Regions from separate parts of the Luteibacter sp. 329MFSha genome, predicted to be linked through region 2. Evidence: predicted binding sites of a transcription regulator. Region 2 holds the regulator's gene; the other holds the start of a gene.
What was found. Region 2 encodes FliA, which starts transcription of late flagellar genes. Its sites were predicted from a motif close to TAAAGTTTNNCNNNCNNNGGCCGATAA; they were not measured.
Positions count from the first base shown of each region.

Region 1 (7,303 bases), 1.8 Mb from region 2:
CGATGGAATCGATCGAGAACATCGACGCGTCCCTCAAGGACATCGAAGCCGCCGCCACCCTCGATGCGCTGGACGCCGTCCGCGTCGCGCTGCTGGGCAAGAACGGCGCGGTCACGGCGGCGCTCAAGGCACTGGGCCAGCTGACGGGCGACGAGCGCAAGGCGCGCGGCGCCGAGGTCAATCGCGTCAAGGAACGCCTGACCGATGCCATCGCCGCACGCAGGCAGTCGCTCGAACAAGCCGAACTGGATCGTCGCCTCGCCTCCGAACGCATCGACGTGACCCTGCCGGGACGCGATGGCGAATACGGTGGCATCCACCCGATCACGCGCGCGCTCGAGCGCATCGCCGACATTTTCGGTCGCCTCGGCTACCAGCGTGCCGACGGCCCGGAAATCGAGGACGACTGGCACAACTTCGAGGCGCTGAACTTCCCGCCGCATCATCCCGCGCGCGCGATGCACGACACCTTCTATTTCGGTGACGGCCGCCTGCTGCGCACGCACACCTCGCCGGTGCAGATCCGCTCCATGCAGGGCCGCCAGCCGCCGATCCGCATCATCGCGCCGGGCAAGGTCTACCGCAGCGATTCGGATCAGACGCACTCGCCGATGTTCCACCAGATCGAAGGCCTGCTGGTCGACGAGACCTCGAGCTTCGCCGACCTCAAGGGCACGCTGGCCGAGTTCGTGCGCGCGTTCTTCGAGCGCGACTTCGAGATGCGCTTCCGCCCGAGCTATTTCCCGTTCACCGAGCCGTCCGCGGAAGTCGACATCCGCTGGGACGCCGAAGACGGCAGCAGCCGCTGGCTCGAGGTGCTCGGCTGCGGCATGGTTCATCCGACCGTGCTGGCGAACTGCGGCATCGACCCGGAGCGCTACACGGGCTTCGCCTTCGGCCTCGGCGTCGAACGCTTCGCCATGCTGCGCTATGGCGTGGGCGACCTGCGCGCGTTCTTCGAGAACGACCTGCGCTTCCTGCGTCAGTTCGCCTGACCCGCATCGACGCGTGGCCGGCCGGCGGCCGGCCACGGACCCCACGTTAACGAGTCGCTCCCATGAAATTCTCCGAAAACTGGCTACGCGAACTGGTCACCATCGATGCCGACCGTCCGGCGCTGGTCCACGCGCTGACGATGTCCGGCCTCGAAGTCGAAGAGGTCACGCCGCTGGGTGATGGCCTCGACGGCGTGGTCGTCGCGCAGATCGTCGAAGCCGCGAAGCATCCCGAGGCCGATCGCCTGCAGGTGTGCAGGGTGGACGCGGGGCAGGGCGAACTCCTGCAGATCGTCTGCGGCGCGCCCAACGCCCGCGTCGGCATCCGCGTGCCGCTCGCCATGGTCGGTGCCACGCTGCCGGGTGGCGTCGCCATCAAGGCGGCGAAGCTGCGCGGCGTGGAATCGTTCGGCATGCTCTGCTCGGCGAAGGAGCTCGGCGTCGACGCCGACGCCTCCGGCCTGCTCGAACTGCCCGCGGATGCGCCCCTCGGCACGCCGCTGGCCGCGTACCTCGGGCTGCCCGACGCCAGCATCGAACTCAAGATCACGCCGAACCGGCCGGACGTGCTCGGCCTCTACGGCCTGGCGCACGACGTCGCCGCGCTGTTCGGCAGCCAGGTGAAGGCGATCGGCGGCGGCGACGCCCCGGTCACGTCCACGGCCACCCGCGCGGTGAGGCTGGAAGCCGGTGCCGACGCGCCGCGTTACCTCGGCCGCGTGATCGAGGGCGTCGACGCCAGCGCCCGTTCGCCGCTGTGGCTCGCCGAGAAACTGCGCCGCGCGGGCATCCGTCCCATCAGCGCCATCGTCGACGTCACGCAGTACGTGATGCTCGAACTCGGCCATCCGCTGCATGCGTTCGACAACGGCAAGCTGTCCGGCGCCGTCGTCGCCCGCCACGCGCGCGACGGCGAGACGCTCAAGCTGCTCGACGGCAGCGAGGCGAAGCTCGACCCGTCGTTCGTCGTGATCGCCGACGAGGCGAACGCGCTCGCGGTGGCCGGCGTCATGGGTGGCATGGATTCCCGCGTCACGGACGACACCCGCGACATCTTCCTCGAAGCCGCGCACTTCACGCCGTCCGCGATCATGGGCCGCGCGCGCAAGCTCGGCCTGCACACGGACGCCTCGCACCGCTTCGAGCGCGGCGTCGATCCGGCCCTGCCGAAGCGCGCGATCGAGCGCGCGACCGAACTCCTGCTGGGGATCGCCGGCGGCAAGGCCGGCCCCGTCACGGTGGCCGAACTGCCGGAGTACCTTCGTGCGCACGAGCCGGTGCTCCTGCGCCATGCGCGCCTGCGTCGCGTGCTCGGCATCGACGTCGCCGCCGGCGAAGTCACGCGCATCTTCACCGCGCTCGGCATGGGCGTGGAGGAGATTCCCGACGGTTGGCGTATCACGCCGCCGAGCAGCCGCTTCGACATCGAGCGCGAGGAAGACCTCATCGAAGAGGTCGCCCGCATCCACGGTTACGAGCGCATCCCCACGCATGTGCCGGCCGGCGAGATCGCCCTCCGCGCCGAGCCGGAGGCCCGCCTCGACGAGATGGCCCTGCGCGACCAGCTGGCCGCCCGCGGCTACTTCGAGGCCGTGACGTTGTCGTTCGTCAGCGCCGACCTGCTGCGCACCTGGCATCTCGACCACGCCTGGGTGCCCCTGGCGAACCCGCTGTCCGCCGATCTGGCCGTCATGCGCACGTCGCTGCTGCCCGGCCTGGTCGAGGCCCTGCGCCACAACCGCGCGCGCCAGCAGGAGCGTGTGCGCCTGTTCGAAATCGCCCGCAGCTTCCACGCCACCGGTGGCGCGCCGGACGAGATCGGCCGCGTCGCGGTCGTCGCGTCGGGAACGGCGCGCGCCGAGCAGTGGGGCGAGGTCTCGCGCCCGGTCGACTTCTTCGACCTCAAGGGCGACCTCGACGCGCTGATCGCCCACACCGGCGAGCCGGCGCGCTGGACGATCGACACGCAGGACCTCCCGTTGTGGCTGCACCCGGGCCGCGGTGCCCGCGTCCTTCGCGACGGCGTGCCATCGGGCTTCCTCGGCGCGCTGCACCCGGCGCTGGCGAAGTCGCTCGACCTCGGCCCCGACGTCTATGTGATGGAGCTAGCGCTCGAGCCGATCCTGGCGCGCCGCCTGCCCAGCGCCGGCAAGGTCCCGCGCTTCCCGGCCGTCCGCCGCGACATCGCCGTCGAGCTGCCGGAAGAGGTGACCTGGGCGTCGGTCGAAGCGACCGTTCGCGAGGCGCTCGGCGACATCCTCGTAGGGATCCGCCTCTTCGACCGCTACGCCGGAAAGGGAATCGATGAAGGTCGAAAGAGTCTCGCTATGGGCTTGATTTTACAGGACGCTTCACGCACCCTTACCGACGACGATGCCGACGCTCGCGTCGCCGACGCGGTGGGGGCATTGGAGAAGACATGCAAGGCAAGATTGCGAGGATAAGATGGCGCTGACCAAGGCGGAAATGGCCGAGCGGCTTTTCCTCGACGTAGGCCTCAACAAGCGCGAGGCCAAGGAATTCGTGGACGCGTACTTCGAGGTCGTGCGCGAGGCTCTGGAGCGGGGCGAGCAGGTGAAGCTGTCGGGTTTCGGCAACTTCGACCTGAGGCAGAAGAATCAGCGGCCCGGTCGCAATCCCAAGACCGGCGAAGAAATTCCCATCTCTGCCCGGCGGGTGGTCACCTTCCGTCCCGGCCAGAAACTCAAGGTAAGAGTCGAGGGCTATGCTGGATCCAGGGAATAACACCGAACTTCCGGCCATTCCGGCGAAGCGCTACTTCACCATCGGTGAGGTCAGCGAGTTGTGCGGTGTCAAACCCCACGTGCTCCGCTACTGGGAGCAGGAGTTTCCGGCCCTCAAGCCCGTCAAGCGCCGCGGCAACCGCCGCTATTACCAGCGCCACGACGTGCTGATGATCCGCCAGATCCGTTCGCTGCTGTACGACGAGGGTTTCACCATCACGGGCGCCCGCGCCCGCCTCGAAGGCCCGCAGGCCCGGATGGAAGCCAGCATGTCGCACCAGATCGTGCGCCAGGTGCGGCTCGAACTGGAAGAAGTGTTGACCCTGCTTCGTCGCTGATCCGCCTTCCGCAGATCGCGGCGATGCTGTTACAATCGTCAGCTCGTCGGGGTGTAGCGCAGCCTGGTAGCGCACTACGCTGGGGGTGTAGTGGTCGCGAGTTCGAATCTCGCCACCCCGACCATTATTCTGAAAAGCGTCCTCCGGGACGCTTTTTTTTTCGACCCGGTAGGAGCGCGCCTTGCGCGCGACATGTTTTGAGGCCGTGAGCCGCAGGTCCTGGGCTTCTCGCGAGGAGCTGTCGCGCGCACGCGCGCTCCTACAGTTCACGCCGAATCGGCCGATACCCCTGCAGAGCACCAGGGGAACCGCAGGCGCCACATGAGCATCGAAGACATCCTCCGCGAGGAGGACGCCGGCGTTTACAAGACGCTGCTGGAATCCACCCGCGCCATTCCGTGGAAGATCGACTGGGCGACGCTGCGCTTCGCGTATATCGGTCCGCAGATCGAGGAGCTTCTGGGCTGGGCGCCGCAGTCGTGGCAGACGGTGCAGGACTGGGCCGACCGCATGCATCCCGAGGATCGCGAGTGGGTCTTCAACTTCTGCGTGTCGCAGTCGCAGGCGGGCATCGACCACGAGGCCGATTACCGCGCGTTGCGCAAGGACGGCGAGTTCGTGTGGATCCGCGACGTGGTCCATGTGGTGCGCAATCCCGACGGCACGCCGAACGCGCTGATCGGCTTCATGTTCGACATCAGCGAGCGTAAGCGCACCGAGGAGCGGCTGCTCGACATGCAGCGCGAGCTCGAGGAGCTCTCGTTCAAGGACGGCCTGACTGGCGTGGCGAATCGCCGCCGTTTCGACCTCGTGATGGAAAGGGAGTGGCGGCAGGCGCAGGCCGATCGCCAGCCGCTGTCCGTGGTCGTGCTCGATATCGACTACTTCAAGCAGTACAACGACCACTACGGTCATCTCGAAGGCGACGAGTGCCTGAAGCGCGTCGCCGCCGCGCTGTCGGGCATCGTGCGAGGCCCGCGCGACCTTCTCTGCCGTTTCGGCGGCGAGGAGTTCGTGTTGCTCATGCCCGACGCCGACGCGGCCACCGCCATGGCGCTGGGCTGGCGCTGCCTCGACCTCGTCGACAAGGCGCTCATTCCCCATGCCGGCGCGGGTGACGGCAAGCGCCTCACGCTCAGCGCGGGCGTCAACACGCTCGTTCCCGCGGAGGGCGACGACATCCTTCCGTTCATCGCACTGGCCGATCGCCGTCTTTACATGGCGAAGGAGCGCGGCAGGGCACGCGTGGTGGCCGAGGGCGGCGTCCCCGCCTGACGCCCGCGTTTCCCCGTAGGAGCGGACCTGGCCGCGATTGGCAGGTCGCGAGCCCCCATCGCGGCCAGGTCCGCTCCTACCGGGGGTAGGTGCTTCAATACAGCGCGCGGGCCTTCAGCGTGCCGTCGATCGCCGCCAGCTCGTTGCGCAGGGCGGCCGCGTGTTCTTCGCTGGTGGTGACGTCGATCACCACGTAGCCCACCTGCGCGGAGGTCTGCAGGTACTGGCCATCGATGTTGACGGCCGCGCGCGAGAAGACCTCGTTGACGCGCGAGAGCACGCCCGGGATGTTGCGGTGGATGTGCAGCAGGCGACGGCTGGTCGGGTGGCCGGGCAGGGAGACCTCCGGGAAGTTGATCGCCGAGAGGGTGCTGCCGTTGTCGCTGTAACGGACCAGCTTCGAGGCGACCTCGATGCCTATGTTCTCCTGCGCCTCGGCTGTGCTGCCGCCGACGTGGGGCGTGAGGATCACGTTGTCCATGCCGACCAGCGGCGAGACGAACGGATCGTCGTTGCCCTTGGGCTCGACCGGGAAGACGTCGATGGCCGCGCCCGCGAGATGCTTCGAGCGCAGCGCGTCGGCGAGGGCGTCGATGTCGACGACGGTGCCGCGCGAGGCGTTCACCAGCATGCTGCCCGGCCGCATGCGCCGGATCTCGTCCGCACCGATCATGTTCTTCGTGGACGCCGTCTCCGGCACGTGCAGCGTGACCACGTCCGCGCGTTCGAGCAGGTCGTCCAGGCTTGCCGCGGGACGCGCGTTGCCGAGCGAAAGCTTCGGTTCGATGTCGTGGAAGATCACGCGCATGCCCAGCGATTCGGCGAGCACGCCGACCTGCGTGCCGATGTGCCCGTAACCGACGATGCCCAGCACCTTGTCGCGCACCTCGAAGCTGCCCGCGGCCGATTTCGACCAGCCCCCGCGATGGCATTCCGCGTTCTTTTCGGGAATGCGGCGCACGAGCATGATCGTCTCGGCGATGACCAGTTCGGCCACGCTGCGCGTGTTGGAGTAGGGGGCGTTGAAGACGGGCACGCCGAGGCGTTCGGCTTCTGCCGAATCCACCTGGTTCGTGCCGATGCAGAAGCAGCCCACGGCGATTAGCCGGCGCGCTTCGGCGAGCACCTCCGCCGTCAGCTGCGTCCGCGAGCGGATGCCGACGATGTGCGCGTCGGCGATGCGCTCGATCAGGTCGTCGCCGGACAGCGATTTCTCGTGGAACTCGATCTGCGTGTAACCCGCCTGACGGAAGGTATCCAGCGCGCTGCGGCTGACGCCTTCCAGCAGGAGCACCTTGATGTCTTCCTTCGGGTACGACGTGCGCTTCATGGTCCGGACGGTCCTGGGAGGGAGTTCCCACTATGCCAGATATGCTGCGGCGCGGTAGACGCTCGGGCCGCCTTGCGGCACGCTGGACGCCTTCGCCAGCGAGCCGTCCCATGACCGATCCGCGCCTGTCCGACCTTCTCCACCAGATTCCCGGCCTCAAGGTGTCGACCGATCCCGGCGACCTCGAGCACCACGGCCGCGACTGGACGCGTCGCTGGAGGCCGGCGCCGCTGGCCATCGTCTGGCCGGCGTCGGTGGACGAGGTACAGGCGGTGGTGCGCTGGGCGCATGGCGCCGGCGTCGCTATCGTCCCGTCCGGCGGGCGCACCGGTCTTTCCGGTGGCGCCGTGGCGGCGCACGGCGAACTCGTCGTCAGCCTCGATCGCATGAACCGCGTGCTCGGCTTCGACCCGATCGACCGCACGCTCACCGTGCAGCCCGGCGTTCCGCTGGAGACCGTGCAGAACGCCGCGCGCGAACACGGCCTGCTCTATCCGGTGGACTTCGCCGCGCGTGGTTCCTGCCAGATCGGCGGGAACATCGCGACCAACGCCGGCGGCATCCGCGTCATCCGTTACGGCAACACGCGGCAATGGGTCGCCGGCCTGAAGGTCGTCACCG
Region 1 is NZ_FOJE01000001.1:1,907,022-1,914,324, reverse strand. Features, by position in the region: gene pheS (phenylalanine--tRNA ligase subunit alpha) at 3-995, shown strand; gene pheT (phenylalanine--tRNA ligase subunit beta) at 1,058-3,439, shown strand; gene ihfA (integration host factor subunit alpha) at 3,441-3,740, shown strand; gene BMW54_RS08610 (MerR family transcriptional regulator) at 3,721-4,077, shown strand; tRNA gene BMW54_RS08605 (tRNA-Pro) at 4,125-4,201, shown strand; gene BMW54_RS08600 (GGDEF domain-containing protein) at 4,399-5,352, shown strand; gene serA (phosphoglycerate dehydrogenase) at 5,447-6,682, opposite strand; gene BMW54_RS08590 (FAD-binding oxidoreductase) at 6,793-7,303, shown strand, end outside.
Region 1: BMW54_RS08600 (GGDEF domain-containing protein) is a predicted target of FliA. The motif match lies at 4,338-4,364, and genes of this name have one in related genera.

Region 2 (7,303 bases):
CCTGAAATACGACGAAAACCGCATGGGAGCGCCGCGCGTGGTGGCCAAGGGCATGGACGTCATCGCCCAGCAGATCCGCGATATCGGTGGCGGCGCGAAGGTTCCGGTGGTCGAAGCCCCTCCGTTGGCACGCGCCTTGTATCACACGACGGAAATCGGACGCGAAATCCCCGCGGGGCTGTACGTCGCGGTGGCCCAGATCCTGGCCTACGTGTTCCGGCTGAAGCAGGCGATCGCCATGGGCGACCTGCCGCCCGACCTGCCCCGGCAGGAGATCGACCCGGACCTCATGGGTCCTTACAGAATGGATAACTGACGATGGCAGCTTCCTCCAGCTTCATGGGCACGTTCCGCCAGATCGGCCGCCGCGGCATCGCGGCGCCGGTGGCGATGCTGATCATGCTCGGCATGATGATGCTGCCCCTGCCGCCGTTCATGCTCGACCTGCTGTTCACCTTCAACATCGCGCTGTCGCTGGTGATCCTGCTCGCCACGATGTACGTGATGCGGCCGCTGGAGCTGGCGTCGTTCCCCACCGTGGTGCTGTTCGCCACGCTGCTTCGCCTGGCGCTGAACATCGCGTCGACGCGCGTCGTCCTGCTCCATGGCCACAACGGTCCGGGGGCGGCGGGCAAGGTGATCGAGGCGTTCGGGGAATTCGTCATCGGCGGCAACTTCGCCGTGGGTTTCGTCGTGTTCGCCATCCTGACGATCATCAACTTCGTGGTCGTCACCAAGGGCGCCACCCGCGTGTCCGAAGTGACGGCGCGATTCACCCTCGACGCGATGCCCGGCAAGCAGATGGCGATCGACGCCGACCTCAACGCCGGTCTGCTGACGCAGGAGCAGGCGCGCGAGCGCCGGCAGGAGGTCCGCGAGGAGGCCGACTTCTACGGCTCGATGGACGGTGCCTCGAAGTTCGTCCGCGGCGACGCGACGGCCGGCATCCTGATCCTCGCGATCAACATCATCGGCGGTTTCTTCATCGGCATGCTCCAGCACGGCCTCTCGGCCGGCGAGGCGGCGCGCACCTATACGCTGCTGACCATCGGCGACGGCCTGGTGGCACAGGTGCCGGGCCTGATGCTCTCGATCGCCACCGCCGTGATCGTCACCCGCGTGTCGAAGTCCCAGGAAATGGGCAAGCACGTCATGGGGCAGCTGTTCGGCCAGCCGAAGGCGCTGGGCGTCGCGGCGGCCGTGCTGGGCACGATGGGCCTGATCCCGGGCATGCCGAACATCCCGTTCCTGATCCTCGCCGGCGTGGCCGGCTTCGGCGCGTGGAAGTTGCACCGCAAGCAGCTCGACGCGGCCGCGGGCATCGTGTCCGGCGCCGGCACGCCGGGCACCGAGCTGGCGCTCGAGTCGGCGCCGCCGGCCGAGCGTCTCGAACTGTCGTGGGAGGACGTGGCCCAGGTCGACACGATCGGCCTCGAGGTCGGCTACCGCCTGATCCCGCTCGTGGACAAGGCGCAGGGCGGCGAACTCATGGCGCGGATCAAGTCCGTGCGTCGCAAGCTTTCGCAGGAACTCGGCTTCCTCGTGCCGTCCGTGCACATCCGCGACAACCTCGACCTCGTGCCCCACGGCTATCGCATCTCGCTGATGGGCGTGCCGATGGGCGAGGCCGAGATCCACACCGAACGCATGCTGGCGATCGATCCGGGCCGGGTGCACGGCACGATCAACGGCATCGCGACGCGCGATCCGGCCTTCGGCCTCGACGCCGTCTGGATCGAGCCGGGCCTGCGCGAGCATGCGCAGACGCTGGGCTACACGGTGGTCGATCCCGCCACGGTCATCGCGACGCACCTCTCGCACATCCTGCAGAACCACGCGCACGAGCTCATCGGCCACCAGGACGTCCAGCAACTCCTCGACCGCCTCGCGCAGCAGACCCCGAAGCTCGTGGAAGACCTGGTGCCCAAGCGCCTGTCGCTCGGCGCGGTGGTCAAGGTGCTGCAGAATCTGCTCGCCGAGCGCGTGCCCATCCGCAACTTCCGCGGCATCGTGGAATCGCTCGCCGAGCACGCGGGCCAGAGCCAGGATCCCGGCGTCCTCGCCGCCGCGGTGCGCGTCACCCTCGGCCGCCAGATCGTGCAGGAGATCGCGGGCCTCGGCACGGAAGTGCCTGTCATTACTTTGGCGCCGGATCTCGAACAGATCCTGCTGCAATCGCTCCAGGGTGGCGGCCCCGCCGGCGCCGCGGTCGAGCCGGGTCTGGCGGATCGCCTCCAGCAGTCGGTCGCGGAGGCCTCGCGGCGGCAGGAAGCGGCCGGGGAACCGGCCGTGCTCCTGGTGTCGCCGGCGTTGCGTCCATGGCTTTCGCGCTTCACGCGTCATGTGGCCCAAAACCTGCATGTACTCGCCTACAACGAGGTTCCGGACAACCGGCGCGTCAAGCTGGTGACGGCCCTCGGGCGATAGGACTTGAGACGTCGCGCGGAGAACGCGCGACGCAAGCGGAAGAAACTGATGGCGTCCCCGCGACGGGCGTCAGGACGAAGACAGGATCGAAGGCATGAAAATCAAACGATTCGTTGCTCCCGACATGCGCCAGGCCATGCGCCAGGTCCGTGACGAACAGGGTCCCGACGCGGTGATCCTGTCGACGCGTCGGATGGACGACGGTATCGAGATCATCGCCGCCCTCGATTACGACGAGGCCCTGGTTCGCGAGGCCGGCTTCGGCATCGACGCGCCGGCACCGAAGCGCGAAGAGGCGCCGATCCGGGCCCAGCGCGACGAGGCCGAGCGCGCCGCGCGCATCGACCAGGCCCGCGCCGCGACCGCCGCCGCCGTGGAACGCGCCGCGAAGGCGGGTTTCGCCGGGACGGGCAACGCGCCGCAGCGTCAGTCCAGCGCCGCGCTCGCCGCGAGCGTCGCCGACGTGGTCCGTGCGGCCACGGTCGCCCCGGCCAACGATGCCGCCGTCAACGGCGTGCGCGCCGAGATCAACAACCTGCGCGAGATGCTCGAAGTGCAGCTCTCGACGCTCGCCTGGAATCAGATGGACCGCGACCAGCCGCTGCGCGCCCGCGTGCTGCGCGAGATGACCCGTCTGGGCATCGACGGCGACGTCGCCCGCTCGCTCAGCGCCGAACTGCCGCCGGGCATGACGGCCGAGCAGGCGCGCTATCTGCCGCTCGGTATCCTGTCCCGTCACATCCGCACGTCGGGTCGCAACTTCGACACCGTCGGCGGCGGCGTCACCGCGCTGGTCGGCACCACGGGCGTCGGCAAGACGACGACCATCGCCAAGCTCGCCGCGCGCGCGGTGCTTCGCCACGGCGCGTCGAACGTCGCGCTGATCAGCGCCGACCAGTACCGCATCGGCGCCGGCGCCCAGCTGGAGCATTACGGCCGGTTGCTCGGCGTGCGCGTGTTCAACGCCCACGACGCCACCAGCCTGCGCAACGTGCTGTTGCAGCTGCGCGGCCGCCATACCGTGCTGGTCGACACCGCGGGCCTCGCCGGCAACGATCCCAAGCTGCAGCAGCAGTTCGAGACGCTGCGCGCGACCTCCGACGTCCGCGTCTGCCTGGTGCTCGCCGCCAACGCGCAGGCGCAGGCGATCGACAACGCCATCCGCGCCTATGCGCCGCTGGCGCCGCAGAGCGCGATCCTCACCAAGCTCGACGAGGCGCCGCTGATCGGCGGCGCCCTATCGGCGGTGATCCGCCACGGCATGCCGCTGGACTACACCACGGACGGTCAGCGCGTGCCCGAGGACATCGCCACGGCCGACGCGCACAAGCTCGTCTGCCTCGCCGCGCAGCTCCTCAAGCAGCGCAACGACGAACCCGACGACGCCGTCCTGGCCGAACGGTTCGGCCTCTCACCCCCGGCGATGGCCTGACCGGCCGCGCCGCACCCGCCCGACTCCCTGCGTGACTCCGTCCCATTCCTGCAGTGATCTTTCTATGAACACACACGTCGATACGACCCAGGCCGCCGGCCTCAACTGGCTCGCCGACCGCCGGCCCACCCGCAGCATCGCGATCGCGGGCGGCAAGGGCGGCGTCGGCAAGACCACGGTGGCCGTGAACCTCGGCATGGCGCTGGCCATGGGCGGGCGCGACGTGCTGTTGCTGGATGCCGACCTCGCGATGGCGAACATCGACGTGCTCCTCGGCCTCCAGCCCACGCGGCACCTCGGGCACATGCTCGAAGGCGAATGCGCCATCGAGGACCTGGTGCTCCCGGCCGCGCACGGCCTGAAGGTCATCCCGGCCACGTCCGGCGCCCGTCGCATGGCCCAGCTGCCGAACATCGAGCACGCCGCGGTCATCCGCGCGTTCGACGAGTACACGTTGCCCCCCGAATACCTGATCGTCGACACGGCCGCCGGCATCTCCGACAGCGTGTCGATGTTCGCCGCGGCGTCCGACGAGGTGGTGGTGGTCGTCTGCGACGAGCCGGCCTCGCTGACCGACGCCTATGCCCTGATCAAGGTCATGAGCCGGGAGTTCGCGGTCAACCGCTTCCGCATCGTGGCGAACATGGTCCGGCACGCCCAGGAAGGCCGCCAGCTGTTCGAGAAGCTGTCCCGGGTCACCAACCGCTTCCTCGACGTGTCGCTCGATTTCATGGGGATGGTGCCGCACGACGAGTACCTGCGCCAGGCCATCCGCCGCCAGGCGGCGGTCGTCGACGCCTGGCCGAGCAGCCGCTCCGCGGTCGGATTCAAGAATCTGGCCAGGTCGGTCGATACATGGGGTGAACCCGAGCCCCGTGCGCAGGGCCGTATCGGTTTCTTCGCCGAACGGTCCCACCTGGGGGGAGGGCTGCCACTGTGAGCGTCGCGACCGAATACCTGGAGATCACGCGGATTCCGCCTGACCAACTGGTGAGGACTCACGCGCCGCTGGTGCGTCGCATCGCCTATCACCTGATGGGCAGGCTGCCGCCAAGCGTGGATGCGAACGACCTCATGCAGGCCGGGATGATCGGACTGCTCGAGGCCGCGAGGAATTATTCGCCGACTCGCGCGGCCAGCTTCGAAACCTATGCGGGCATCCGCATACGTGGCGCCATGCTGGACGAACTGCGCAAGACGGACTGGACCCCGCGCTCCGTCCACCGGAAGTTGCGCGAGGTGGCGGAGGTGACGAGGCAGATCGAAAACGAGACGGGCGCGGATGCCGAAGACGCGGAAGTGATGAAGCGGCTGGGCATCGACGCCATGGAATACAACCAGATCCTGGCCGACGCGGCGAGCGCGCGGTTGCTGAGCCTGACGGCGCCCGAAGGCGACGAGGGCGCGGCGATCGACGTCGCGGACCCGGACGCCACGGGCCCGGAAGGATTGTTCGAGCAGGAAGGCCTGCGCGACGCGCTGGCGCAGTCCATCGACGGACTGCCCGAGCGCGAGAAGCTGGTCATGTCGCTGTACTACGATGAAGAACTCAACCTGAAGGAAATCGGTGCGGTGCTGGGGGTGAGCGAATCGCGGGTGTGCCAGATCCATGGCCAGGCCCTGATCCGCCTCCGTGCACGCATGTCGGGTTGGAAAGACAAGCATTGACGGCATCCCGGTGCCGTCGCCGGTAAGAAGCACGCGCGGTCAGCAAGGCGGAGACGAGTTTTGGACAAGAACATGAAGATCCTCGTGGTGGACGATTTCTCCACCATGCGACGCATCGTCAGGAACCTGCTGGTGGAGCTCGGCTTCACCAACACCCTGATCCAGGAAGCCGAAGACGGCAACGCGGCCCTCGCGATGCTGCGCTCGCAATCCTTCGACCTCGTGGTCACCGACTGGAACATGCCCAACATGACGGGCATCGAGCTCCTGCGCGCCATCCGCGCGGACGCCGCGCTCAAAGCGTTGCCGGTGCTGATGGTCACCGCCGAGAACAATCGCGACCAGATCATCGCCGCCGCGCAGAGCGGCGTGAACGGCTACGTCGTGAAGCCGTTCACGGCCGTCACGCTGAAGGAAAAACTCGACAAGATCTTCGAGCGGCTCGCCGCGGCCGCCGGCTAAGGATGACGATGAACACGATGCTTTCCAGCGGCCGCGATGTCGCCCCCGAACTGCGCGAACTTTTCGAGGCCGACGACACCGTGGCCTTCGAGCACGCGCTCGACAACCTCCTGCGCACGCGCGAGCAGCACATCTTCCTCGCGCTCGGTCACCTCGCGCGCGACCTGCACGAGTCGGCGCGGCGCCTTGCCGCCGATATCTCCACCGACGGCGTCCCGGGCAACATGAGCGACGCGCGCAAGCATCTGCGCGACGTCCTCGAGATGAGCTCGCAGGCGGCCCACCGCACGCTCGACTTCAGCGAGAAGCTGCGCCCCCAGGCGCAGGCGCTGGCCCGCCAGGCCGACGAGGTGCTCGTGCTCGACCAGGCCGATCCGGCGTTCGCCAGCAACGCCACGGCACTGGCCGTGCGCGTGGGCGACTTCGCGCAGAGCTGCGACATCGGGTTCGGCGAAATGGTCGAAGCCCAGTCCTGGCAAGACCTCTCCGGCCAGCGCGTGGCGCAGGTCGAGGCGTTCATGGCGAAGGTCGAATCCTCGCTCGTGGAGCTGGTGCGACTCACCGGGTCGCTCGCGGGCGGCGCGGCACCGGCGGCCGACAAGGTCAGCCAGGACGAAGTGGACCGCCTGCTCAGCGAATTCGGGTTCTGAGCGCGCTTATGAGCGTGGAGCTGGACAACGAGCTTCTCAACGTCTTCCTCATCGAGGCGCGGGAACTGCTCGAGAGCCTGGGCGAACAGCTGGTGGACCTTGAGTCCACGCCCGGCGACGTCGAACTGCTGAACGCGGTGTTCCGCGCGTTCCATACCGTCAAGGGTGGCGCGGGCTTCCTCGGCCTCAATCCGATGGTCGAGCTGTGCCATCGCGCGGAAGATCTCCTCAACGAGGCCCGCAACGGGGCGATCGTGCTCGATGCGGGCTTCATGGACGCGCTGCTGGAATCGCTCGACCTGCTCAACGACATGATGCGCGCCGCCGACGGTGGCGTGCCGATCGAAGCCGCGCCCCGTTCGCTGCTCGATCGCCTGCTCATTCCCGGCCGCGCGGCGACGGCGGCACCGGTGGCGCTCGCGGCACCCGTGGCGGTCGCCGCCAGCGCACCCGCGCGCGCGCACGATCCGATCGAAGACGAATTCGAGGCGATGCTCGACGCCGCCCGCAGCGATCGGGCGCCCACGCCGGCACCGTCCGGCACCATTTCCGACGACGAGTTCGAAGCGCTGCTCGACTCGCTTTACGGCACGGCTGCGCCGGGCTCCGAGCCCGTCGGCGGCGTGCCGCCGGCGGTTGCGGCTCCGGCGCCAGCCACCGACAC
Region 2 is NZ_FOJE01000001.1:147,268-154,570, forward strand. Features, by position in the region: gene flhB (flagellar biosynthesis protein FlhB) at 1-316, shown strand, start outside; gene flhA (flagellar biosynthesis protein FlhA) at 319-2,427, shown strand; gene flhF (flagellar biosynthesis protein FlhF) at 2,522-3,859, shown strand; gene BMW54_RS00715 (P-loop NTPase) at 3,924-4,799, shown strand; gene BMW54_RS00720 (RNA polymerase sigma factor FliA) at 4,796-5,527, shown strand; gene cheY (chemotaxis response regulator CheY) at 5,588-5,989, shown strand; gene BMW54_RS00730 (protein phosphatase CheZ) at 5,998-6,639, shown strand; gene BMW54_RS00735 (chemotaxis protein CheA) at 6,648-7,303, shown strand, end outside.